DNA from 2 places in the Rhodococcus sp. WB9 genome. Region 1 is predicted to be linked to the other one. Evidence: riboswitches for the same ligand, from Rfam matches in the RefSeq annotation. Region 1 holds a riboswitch; the other holds the start of a gene.
The links. Region 1 has a riboswitch for S-adenosylmethionine ahead of FND50_RS37905 (putative leader peptide). Riboswitches for the same ligand answer to the same signal wherever they lie in the genome.
Positions count from the first base shown of each region.

Region 2: another riboswitch for S-adenosylmethionine. It lies ahead of FND50_RS04180 (aminotransferase class V-fold PLP-dependent enzyme); the one in region 1 lies ahead of FND50_RS37905 (putative leader peptide).

Region 1 is NZ_CP041769.1:6,291,584-6,297,064, reverse strand. It holds gene FND50_RS29360 (alpha/beta hydrolase) at 1-428, shown strand, start outside; gene FND50_RS29355 (LppA family lipoprotein) at 425-964, shown strand; gene FND50_RS29350 (HAD-IIA family hydrolase) at 986-1,777, opposite strand; gene FND50_RS29345 (sulfite exporter TauE/SafE family protein) at 1,854-2,621, opposite strand; SAM riboswitch class I at 2,834-2,930, shown strand; gene FND50_RS37905 (putative leader peptide) at 2,938-3,012, shown strand; gene FND50_RS29340 (amino acid ABC transporter permease) at 3,157-4,137, shown strand; gene FND50_RS29335 (amino acid ABC transporter ATP-binding protein) at 4,134-4,916, shown strand; gene FND50_RS29330 (ABC transporter substrate-binding protein) at 4,953-5,481, shown strand, end outside.
Region 2 is NZ_CP041769.1:868,653-874,133, forward strand. It holds gene FND50_RS04170 (cytosine permease) at 1-1,456, opposite strand, end outside; gene FND50_RS04175 (MCE family protein) at 1,753-3,000, shown strand; SAM riboswitch class IV at 3,081-3,195, shown strand; gene FND50_RS04180 (aminotransferase class V-fold PLP-dependent enzyme) at 3,247-4,542, shown strand; gene FND50_RS37715 (putative leader peptide) at 4,547-4,639, shown strand; gene FND50_RS04185 (hypothetical protein) at 4,689-5,315, shown strand; gene FND50_RS04190 (flavin reductase family protein) at 5,321-5,481, opposite strand, start outside.

The sequences.
Region 1 (5,481 bases):
CTTCCCGGACGCCCGATTCGCATATCACCGCGCTCGGCCATTCGTATGGTTCGTACACCCAGGGACTGGCCCTGCAGGACGCGGGACCGCGGCAACCGGTCGACGACGCCGTGTTCTACGGGTCGCCCGGGTTCGACGCGAACGACGAATCGGATCTCGGTTTGGCACCCCGGCACGGGTTCGTGATGCGCGCGCACGACGACCCCATCACCGTGGCAGACGGGTTCGGCAGGCTCGGGCCCGATCCGGTGCAGACGCACCTCGAGCAACTGTCGGTGTGCGAGGCGGCGACCCCGGACGGTGTGCAGCGCGAAGATGCCAACGGGCACAGCGAGTATCCACGGCCGAGTGGCAACGGAGAGCTGCGGACGTCCGGCTACAACATGGCGGTGATCGTCGCGGGGTTGCCGGAACTCGCGATCCGGTGACGGACCGCGGCGGGTGGGCAGTGAAGGCGGTCGCCGCGATCGGCGCGGCGATTCTGACGAGCGGATGTGGTGGCGTGATGGACAACCCGTACAACTTCAGCGACGAGGAGATCGCGGCGGCGGCGGAGAGCCTGAGCGACCGGCCGACACTCGCGGTCACCGAGCGGCAGGTCACCGATGCACTGGTGCGGATCAGCGAGGCCGTCGCTGCGATTGCACCGGATGTCCGGTGGCGGTGGCATCGCGAACGCAGCCAGGGCGGCGGATGCCCGGGACCGTATGCGTACGCGGAGGGGCAATCCGCCACCACGCAGGTATTGCTGTCCGACACCCCGATCGGCGACGCGGACTGGCCCGCCGTGCTGGCCGCGGCCCGTGCGATCGCCACCGACGCCGGAATGGACCGGCTCGACGTGCACGCCGACCGACCCGGACGCCACGACGTGACGTTCGCCGGTGGAGACGGGAACCGGATCACGTTCGGGACGTACAGGGCAGCGACCATCAGGGGCGTCACCGGCTGCCGCCACCCGTGAGTACTTGTCAACGTCCCGCGGTTAGGAAGTACTCACGGGTGGCGGAGCCGCATCGCCGAACGGATCCGACGTGCGGCCGACCAGATCGGCGACCGATTTGAGCACCGCGGTGGGGCGGTAGGGGAACAGTTCCACCGAATCCCGCGTCGAAATTCCGGTGAGGACGAGGATGGTCTGCAGCCCGGCCTCCAGCCCGCAGACGATGTCGGTGTCCATGCGGTCGCCGATCATCAGTGTGTTCGCGGAGTGCGCGCCGATGGCCCGCAGCGCCGAGCGCATCATCAGCGCATTCGGCTTGCCCACGTAGTACGGGTCGCGACCCGTGGCCCTGCTGATCAGTGCCGCAACGGATCCCGTGGCCGGAAGGGAACCCTCCCGGGACGGGCCGGTGGGGTCGGGGTTGGTGGCGATGAAGCGAGCGCCCCTCTCCACCAGACGAATTGCGGTGGTGATCGCTTCGAAGGAGTAGGTGCGGGTCTCGCCGAGGACCACGTAGTCGGGGTCGTTCTCGGTGAGAACGTACCCGATGTCGTGCAGTGCGGTGGTGAGCCCGGATTCGCCGACGACGTACGCGCTGCCGCCGGGTCGCTGGTTCGCCAGGAACGTGGCGGTGGCCAGGGCGGACGTCCAGATCGATTCCTCGGGAATGTCCAGGCCGGTGCGGAGCAGACGGGCACGGAGGTCACGCGGAGTCCTGATCGAATTGTTGGTCAGAACGATGAACGGGGTACCGGATTCCCGGAGTTCTGCCAGGAACAGGTCGGCCCCGGGGACCAGGTGCTCTTCGTGGACGAGAACGCCGTCCATGTCCATGAGATAGGTCCAGCCCGGGTGCTCTACGTCGTTGCTCACCGACTCAGTATGAGGGAGCGGGAGGGTGCATGTGCGACTATGCGAGCAGCCGGAACAGACCGATGAGGCCGACGACGACGATGGTTCCCCGCAACGCGGTGGGCGACAGCCTGCGGCCGTAGCGGGCCCCGAGGACGCCTCCTAGCAGCGAACCCACCGCGATGAGGCCGGCGGCTGCCCAGCTGATCCGCTCGAAGGCCACGAGCGTGTACGCGGTCGCGGCGACGACGTTGACGATCAGCGAGAGCAGGTTCTTCGCGCCGTTCATCCGTTGCAGGCTCTCCGGCAGGATCGCGCCCATCACACCCATCAGCAGGATGCCCTGCGCCGCGGTGAAGTATCCGCCGTACACGCCCACGGCGAACGTCCCGACGGTCAGCAGGGTGAGGCGCGCCGGGCTCAGGCCGGCCTCGTGGCTGCCGCGCTGCTTTGCCCAGGCCTGGATCTTCGGCTGCAGCACCACCAGGATCAGGGCGAGGATCAGCAGCACCGGGACGACGAGTTCGAACACGGTTTCGGGCAGGTGCAGCAGTAGCCACGAGCCGAGAATTGCACCGCACAGTGACGCCGGTATCTGCCACCGCAGTCGCGGTCCCTGCCCGGCCAGTTCCCGCCGGTAACCCCACGTTCCGGATACGCCACCGGCGACCAGGCCGATCGCGTTCGACATCGTGGCGGTCACCGGAGGGAACCCGAATGCCACCAGGGTGGGGAAAGTGATGAGCGTGCCGCTGCCGACGATGGCGTTGATCGCGCCCGCGCCTACGCCGGCTACCAGGATCGCGATGGCTTCGAGTGGTGTCACCGAGGCGACGTTACAAGGGCGTCGGAAGCCCCGGCAGCCGGGTCGTAGGACCGCGGAAATGCAGGGTTGCACGCATCATCCAACCGCATGGATCTCCGTCTGTCAGTACTTCTGCGCACGGTGATTCTGGCGTCCGTCCGACGCCATTTCCCCTGTGTTGCAGGGAAATACCTCGTGTTGACGGGCTTCGGGAATGCGGCTAGTGTTCGCTTCAACCATCCAGAGCGACCGAGAGACCTGGCTCGTTGACGTCGCAGCAACCCTTCCGAATTCTTCGGGTGCGGGTGCTACCGCCGGGATCGATGGAAGGCAGCACATGAACTACTTTGCGCGCCCTGCGTGGCGCAGACGGCACATCGACCTGTGCCGGACCACCTCCTGCCACTGTTGACGAGGTCTCACAGCACGCTCACCGGGCATTTCGCCCGGTGAGCGCCTGACGCGCGCCCGCATCCCGCGGAAGACGCGCCGTCCTCCCGTCCCGTTCCAGGTGAAAGGCCGCCTCAGTGATGTCTGTCGTAAGTGGTGAGGGAGCGTGAGCGCCCCCGTTCGGCCGCGTTCGGCCGCGCCCCTCGATTCAGTGCCCTCCGGCGACGCGGACGCCGCGCTGGAAGTGGCGCGGAGATGGCATCCGTGGCGGTGGATCGTCAGCGCCGCCGTGCTGGTACTGCTCGCCCAGTTCGTCCACGGCCTCGCCACCAACCCGGGATGGGACTGGGCGACGTTCGCCAAGTACTTCACCGCCGGCTCCGTGCTGCAGGCGCTGTGGATAACGGTGAAGCTGACGCTGTGGGGGACGGTCCTCGGATTCGCACTCGGCGTGGTGCTGGCGGTCAGCCGCTTGTCGCACAACCCGGTGCTGCAGGTGATCGCCTGGGTGTACATCTGGGCGTTCCGGGCGATTCCGCTGATCGTGCAACTCCTGTTCTGGTTCAACATCACGTACCTGTATCAGACTCTGTCGCTGGGCCTTCCGTTCGGACCGGGGTTCTTCACATTCGAGGTCAACGGCGTCATCAGCGGCTTCACCGCCGCCGTCATCGGGCTTGCTCTGCACCAGGCCGCGTACGCCGCCGAGATCATCCGCTCCGGCATCATCTCGGTGGACCACGGGCAGATCGAGGCGGCGCAGTCGCTGGGCATCCCGCGCCGACGCCAGTTCTTCAAGATCGTTCTGCCCCAGGCTATGCGCGGCATCCTGCCGAACGCAGCGAACGAGGTGATCAGTCTGTTCAAGGGCACCTCGATCGTGTCGACGATGGCGATCGCCGAACTGTTCTACCAGGTGCAGGTGATCTTCGGTAGGAACGGCCGCGTCGTGCCACTGCTGATGGTCGCGACGATCTGGTACATCATCCTGACCACGCTGTTGTCGATCGGCCAGTACTACGTCGAGCGACACTATGCACGCGGATCGGCTCGGGCACTGCCGCCGACCCCGTGGCAGAAGCTCGCCCGGAAGTTCGCCGAGATCCTCGATGCCGGTGTCTCCGTACCGAGAGGTGCCGCGAAATGACGATCGACGCCCAGCCGGCGGAGTTCGCCGTGGAGGTGCGCGGAGTGCACAAGTCCTTCGGCGCACTCGACGTCCTGCAGGGTGTGGACCTGCTGGTCCGCAAGGGCGAGGTGACGGTGATCCTGGGCCCGTCGGGCTCCGGCAAGTCCACGCTGCTGCGCACCCTGAATCACCTGGAGAAGGTCGACCGGGGCACCATCCGCATCGACGGTGACCTGATCGGATACCGGCGCAAGGGCGGCAAACTGCACGAACTGCGTGAGCGCGAGATCCTGAAGCAGCGGTCCCGGATCGGATTCGTGTTCCAGAACTTCAACCTGTTCCCGCATCTCACGGTGCTGGAGAACGTGATCGAGGCGCCGGTGTCGGCGCAGGGCCGTGACCGGGCCGAGGTCGAGGTGGAGGCGAAGGCACTCCTCGAGCGGGTCGGGGTGGGCGACAAGGCCCACGAGTACCCGCGACAACTGTCCGGCGGACAGCAGCAACGGGTCGCGATCGCCCGGGCTCTCACGCTGCGTCCGGCGGTGATCCTGTTCGACGAGCCCACGTCGGCCCTCGACCCCGAACTGGTCGGTGAGGTCCTCGCCGTGATCAAACAACTGGCACGGGACGGCGCAACCCTCGTGATCGTCACCCACGAGATGGGATTCGCGCGGGAGGTCGCCGACACGGCGGTCTTCATGGACGCCGGCGTCGTCGTGGAACAGGGCCCGCCCTCGCAGGTCATCGACAACCCGCAGCACGTCCGCACCACAGCATTCCTCTCCCGAGTTCTCTGATTCTCCACACCTCGGTGTGGATCCCGAAAGGCACACATGTCCACCGCACGGTTCCGTACGAAGATCCTGGCCTCGGCCCTCACCACCCTCGCGCTGCTCGCCGCCGCGTGCGGGGGCGGCGACGTCGAGGACGAGGGATCGGGGCCGACCTCGGCCGCCGGCTACAACCTCACCGCAGACCAGAATCGCATCACCACCGACGAGGTCGAATCCATCGCCGCGAAGGTTCCCCAGCAGATCCGCGACCGCGGGACGCTAGTCGTGACGGGCAGCGCCGGTTCCGCCCCGCCCCTGCGGTTCTACGCCGACGACGACAATACACTCATCGGCACGGAGACCGACTTCGCGCACCTGATCGGTGACGTCCTCGGATTGAAGGTCGATCTCCAGGCCGCCGACTGGGCGCAGAATTTCGTCCGCATCGACTCCGGGGAGGCCGACGCCTTCATCTCGAACGTCACCGTCACCGAGGAACGGAAGGAGAAGTACGACTTCTCGACGTACCGCCTCGACACGGTCGCGTTCGAGACGAAGAAGGGCAGTGGCATCCAGATCAAGGAACCCA
Region 2 (5,481 bases), 2.3 Mb from region 1:
CCACGTGTTCGGGCCACAGTCGCAGCGCGACGAGGTAGCCGGCCACGGCGATGGCCGACGATCCGACAAGACTGACATCGACACCGTGCGCGATGTCGGCAAGGGGCCCGGAGTACAGCGACGTGTCGACGGCGAGGACGCCGAACACGGATCCGGCCGCCCACGAGATGACGGCGCGCAGATTCCAGCCGCCGGTGAACCAGTAGCGCCCGCCCTTGCGGCCCAGGTTGAAGACCTGGAGGTCGACCGCGTCGTACTGCCCTCGCCTCGCAACGAGGAAGCCGGCGACGTTGATCGCCACCCACGGCGCGGCGAAACCGTTGAGCACCAGGGTCATCGCGGTGATCGAATCGACGGCATCGACGACGAACACGCCGATGTAGAGCAGGGCAACAGCGAGCGCCGATGTGATCAGCGTGGTGTGGACTCGGCGCAACCGGGGGATCAGCGCTTCCAGATCGAGGCCGCTGGCGTAGACGTTGAGGACGCCCTGCCCGAGTCCTCCCGCGAGGGCGACGAGGACGATCGGCAGCACGTACCAACCGGGCGCCTCCGCTACCAGGTCGGCAACGTAGGAGTCGCTCAGCGTGGTGAAGGTCGACGCGGTGAACGATCCGAAAGCCGCGGTCAGGAACAGCCCGAAGAAGATGCCTGCCATGGTGGCCGCGAAGATCGAACGGTCGCCGAACCGCACCCGGGAGATCCGCCTGCTGTAGTCGCCGAGCGTCGGGGCATACGACAGCGGCCCGCCGACCGCAAGGACCACGGCCAGAATCCAGGTGGGCCAGAATCCGCCGAGGAGATAGTCGCCGCTGCCCGCCCCGCCGTCGAAGCGACCACCGAACGCGAACACACCGAGCAGGAGCAGCGCGGCGACGACGGGCAGCACGAACTTCTGGAGCGCGACCACCGTGCCGTGACCGAACAGGGCGACGGCCACGATCTCGGCGGCGATGATGCCGTAGCCGAGGGCGAGCATGCCGTTGTCGACCGGTGTGCCGAGTAGGCGGTGGGCGGCGGCGATCAGCGCGTCACCCGAGGTCCAGACCGCGATCGCGGCGTACGCGAGGGCGAAGAGCAGTGTGAGCCCCGAGCCGATCATCCGTCCGCTCACTCCGAAGTGCGCACCACTCGACACGGTGTTGTTCGTGCCGGTGCGCGGGCCCAGGAGCGACAAGGGGGCGATGAGGAGCGTGCCGAGCCCGATGCCGACCGCGCTGGCCGCGATCGCGCTGCCGAACCCGAGTCCGAACGTGATGGGGAGCCAGCCGAACACGATCACCGAGAACGCCAGGTTGCCGCCGAAGAACACGGCGAGCATGTTGAGCGGTCGCGAATCGCGTTCCGATTCGGGGATGTATTCCACGCCGATCGACTCGACGTGTCCGAAGCGGTCCTCCGGCGGGGAGGGGGCGGTGTCGTCGAGGGGTGTCGTCGGGTCGAGATTCGTGGACACTGCGGACCTCACATTCCGGGGCGGAAGTGACTGTCATCACGTCCTGGTGGGTACCGAAGATATTCCAAACTGAAAATTCAGTCAAGACCGGCGAGTGACGTGCGCCACCGAGGGTGGCTCGGAGTTTGCGCTGCTACGACGACCGGATTAGATATATATGTAACCGCTTGTCTCATGTATACCTCTGTCATTGGAGTGCCTGTGTCTGCCGCCGCCATCAACTGTCGTTTCGCGAACCGGTGCCGGCTCGCCGCAGCGGGGACGGCGTTCGGGCGACGCGACATCGAGGGTGGACGGTGAGGTCGCCGCTCGTCCGGTGGCAGCTGATCGGCTTCGTTCTCGTGGCCCTCATGGGCCTCGTCTACGTGGGTGCCAACTACGTGCGCCTGGGCAATCTCCTCGGGTTCGGCGAATACACCGTGCACCTCGAATCGGAGACGTCGGGCGGCATCTTCACCAATGCGGAAGTCACGTACCGTGGCGTGCCGGTCGGCCGCGTCGGGGGCATGTCCCTGACCGCGGACGGCGTCGTCGTCGAACTGAGGATCGACACGAGCGCGCCCGGCATTCCCGCCTCCGCGAAAGCCGTCGTGGCCAACAGATCGGCGATCGGCGAGCAGTACGTCGACCTTCAGCCCGCCACCGATCGCGGGCCGTACCTGACGGACGGGTCCCGTATCGCCGCCGCCGACACGTCGACGCCGGTTCCCGTCGAAGAATTGCTCGCCAGCACACAGGGATTGACGGAATCCGTGCCGATCGACGCGCTCCACACCGTCGTGACGGAACTCGGCACGGCGTTCGACGGCAAGGGCGAAGACCTTCGATCGCTCGCGGATTCGTTGTCCGGGCTGTCGGCGTCGGGCGCCGAATCGCTCGATCGGACAGTGGCTTTGGTGCGTGACGGCCGCACCGTCTTGGGAACGCAGTCCGAACAGTCGTCGGCGATCAAGGATTTCAGTGTCGACCTGGACTCGCTCGCGGATCGGCTGCGCAGCAGCGACCCGGACGTCCGGCGGCTGATCGACAACGGAAATCCGGCGAGCGATCGACTAGGGCAACTCGTCTCGGAGGCCGGGCCGGGTGCCACGACAAACCTTGCCAACCTGTCCGCCACGGCGAAGGCGATCTCGGTGCAGGCCACCGCCCTGCAGACGCTGTTCGTGTATCTGCCCGGCGTGGCGGCCGCGTCTTCGACCATTGCGCCCGACGACGGAACCGTTCACCTGGGCCTGGTGGCAGAGACCGACAATCCGCCGTCGTGCACCGTCGGCTACGAGGGTACCCAGGCGATCCTTCAGGAGATGAAGCGGAACGACCCGAACTTCGACGACACGCAGCAGGACTTCCCGCAGAACACCGCCGCATCCTGTGCGGCTCCGCAGGGCAGTCTCACCGGTGTCCGGAGCGCGAACCGGATCGTGTTCGGAGACCCCGCCACCGTGCAGCCGTGGGACTCCACCCCCAAGAAGGATCCGAACAAGTTGGACCTCAACCCGATTGCCAATCAGCTCGCCCCGCTCCTCGGGGTGACCCCCAACTGACGCGAGTTCTCACCCCGGATCCCGGACGCTCCCGGATTTCGGGTTGACAACTGCGCGTCGATCCTGCAATCTTCGAAACAGGTCACGAGTACCAGCGTCAAGCCCCGGCTTGCTGGTCGGCAACCCTCCACCGCGGCGGGGTGCTCCGGGTGACGACCAGGCTGAGGTCCATACCGGACCCGGCAAGCGCGGACTCCGAGAGGGCACCGACCCTGCGACGAGTCCCTGACTACGAGGGATGTCGTGATGACTGCTGTATTGACCGCTGACGTGTGTGTCGCCCCCCTGGCCCAGGTTTCGGGCTCCGACCTGCGGGTTCCGCTCGTTCAAGGTGGCGACTGCGCGTACGTCAACTTCGACTACGCCGCCAGTGCGCCGGCATTGGCGCAGGTGACCGACCGAATCGGGGCGCTGCTTCCGACGTACTCCAGCGTGCATCGCGGCGCCGGCTACGCGTCGCGGGTGTCGACCGAGTGCTACGAGAAGGCGCGCGACTCGGTGGCCCGGTTCGTCGGAGCGGGCGAGGACCAGGTGGTGGTCTTCACCCGGAACACGACCGACTCGCTGAATCTGCTCGCCGGCTGCGTCCCCGGCAGCACCGTGGTCCTCGACATCGAGCACCACGCGAACCTGCTGCCGTGGAAGAACTCTCGCGTCGTGCGGGCGGCGGACACGCTGGACGAGACCGTCCGCCTGCTCGTCGCCGAACTGTGCTCCAAGCCCACCGCCCTGCTCGCGGTGACGGGAGCGTCCAACGTGACGGGCGAGGTGCTGCCGATCGCCGCCCTCGCCGACGTGGCTCATCGTTGCGGCGCACGGATTCTCGTCGACGCCGCTCAGCTCGCGCCGCACCGCCGCATCGACGTCGAGGAGTGGGGCGTCGACTACCTCGCCTTCTCCGGGCACAAGCTGTATGCACCCTTCGGCGCCGGCGTGCTGGTCGGCCGCCGGGACTGGCTCGACGCCGCCGAGCCCTACCTCGCAGGCGGCGGCGCGGTCCGGAACGTGACCGTCGAATCCACCCAGTGGGCGCCCGCCCCTGCCCGGCACGAGGCGGGAACCCCCAACGTGCTCGGCGCGGCGGCGCTCGCCGCCGCGTGCGATGCGCTGTCCGAGCTGGACTTCGGCACGGTGGCCGAACACGAGGCGGCGCTCACCCGCCTCCTCCTCGACGGCCTCGGCTCCGTCGACGGCCTGGAGTTCCTGCGGCTGTGGTCGGACGCCCCCGACTCCGTGGGGATCGTGACGTTCACGATCGACGGGTTCGAACCCGGAGAGATCGCCGCCTACCTCTCCGCCGAACACGGAATCGGAGTTCGCGACGGGCGGTTCTGCGCCCATCCGCTGCTGGGACGCCTCGGCCGGCCCGACGGCGCCGTGCGAGTGAGTGTGGGTCTCGGAAGCTGCTCCGGGGACGTGGATCGGCTGGTCGACGCGGTGCGCACGCTGGTGGCGGGGCGCAGGAGCTGGACCTACGCCAGGGAGAGCGACCAGTGGAATCCGGTGCCGGAGACGCGTTTTTCGCGAGACGCGCTAGTATGACCGTATGGCATCGCAGGCTGGGAGCACAACGATTGCTCACTGGTGCCGTCGGCATGTCGATCTGTGCCGAACCGCCTCGGGTATGTGTTCGAGCTGACCGTTCTTCCAGCTCCGTTTCATTCACACGTCATTCCCGAGGAACCCCTATGTCTCGAGACAATGCCTTCGTATCCCGTCCCCTTCGCGTCGCCGTCGAACTGACCGGTTCCGGCCATCACCCGGCGGCCGAGGGTGCCCCGGGCACGCGGCCGATCAACGGCGCGGACTACTGGGTGGACCTGACCGCCGACTCGACGGATCAGCTCGACCTCACGTCGTTCCCGCCGAACGTCGTCCGGATCCGGGCGTCCGATCTGCGTGAGGCGCAGCAGGAACGCGCGCGGATCCGCGCCGAACTCGTCGCCGACGGTCGCGACCCCGACGGCGTCACCGTCCTGGTGGACCTCGAGGTGCTCATCGCCGGAGAGGCCCGCGCCGCGCGCAAGGAGCTGGCCCTCCTCGACAGCGCACTGGATGCACCGCGTGCTCCGGTGTCGTTGCAGTACATCGGAACTCCGGTCGGCCTCGCCGGGCTCATCGCCGACATCCAGGCGGCCGGCGTCGCCGACGGTGTGACCGTGCTGCCGCTGTCGCTCCCCGGGGTTCTGGAGCAGCTCGTCGACGGCACCCTCCCGTGGCTGGAGGAGCGAGGTCTCGTCACCTCCGCCGCCGTCGTCGACGAAGCACTGCGTCGTTTCGACCTCCCCCTCCGCGAGCGGGTACTGGCATCCTGACCAGGTCAGTTGCCGTTGTTCGCTGAACCGAGCGGAGTGGGCCGGTAGTACCGGCCCTCGTGGTACAGCAGGGGCGCCGAGGCGGAATCGTCGTCTGCCTCGGCATGGACGCGGGTGACGAGGCCGATGACGAGCGTGTGATCGCCGACGGGAATCAGCTGGTCCA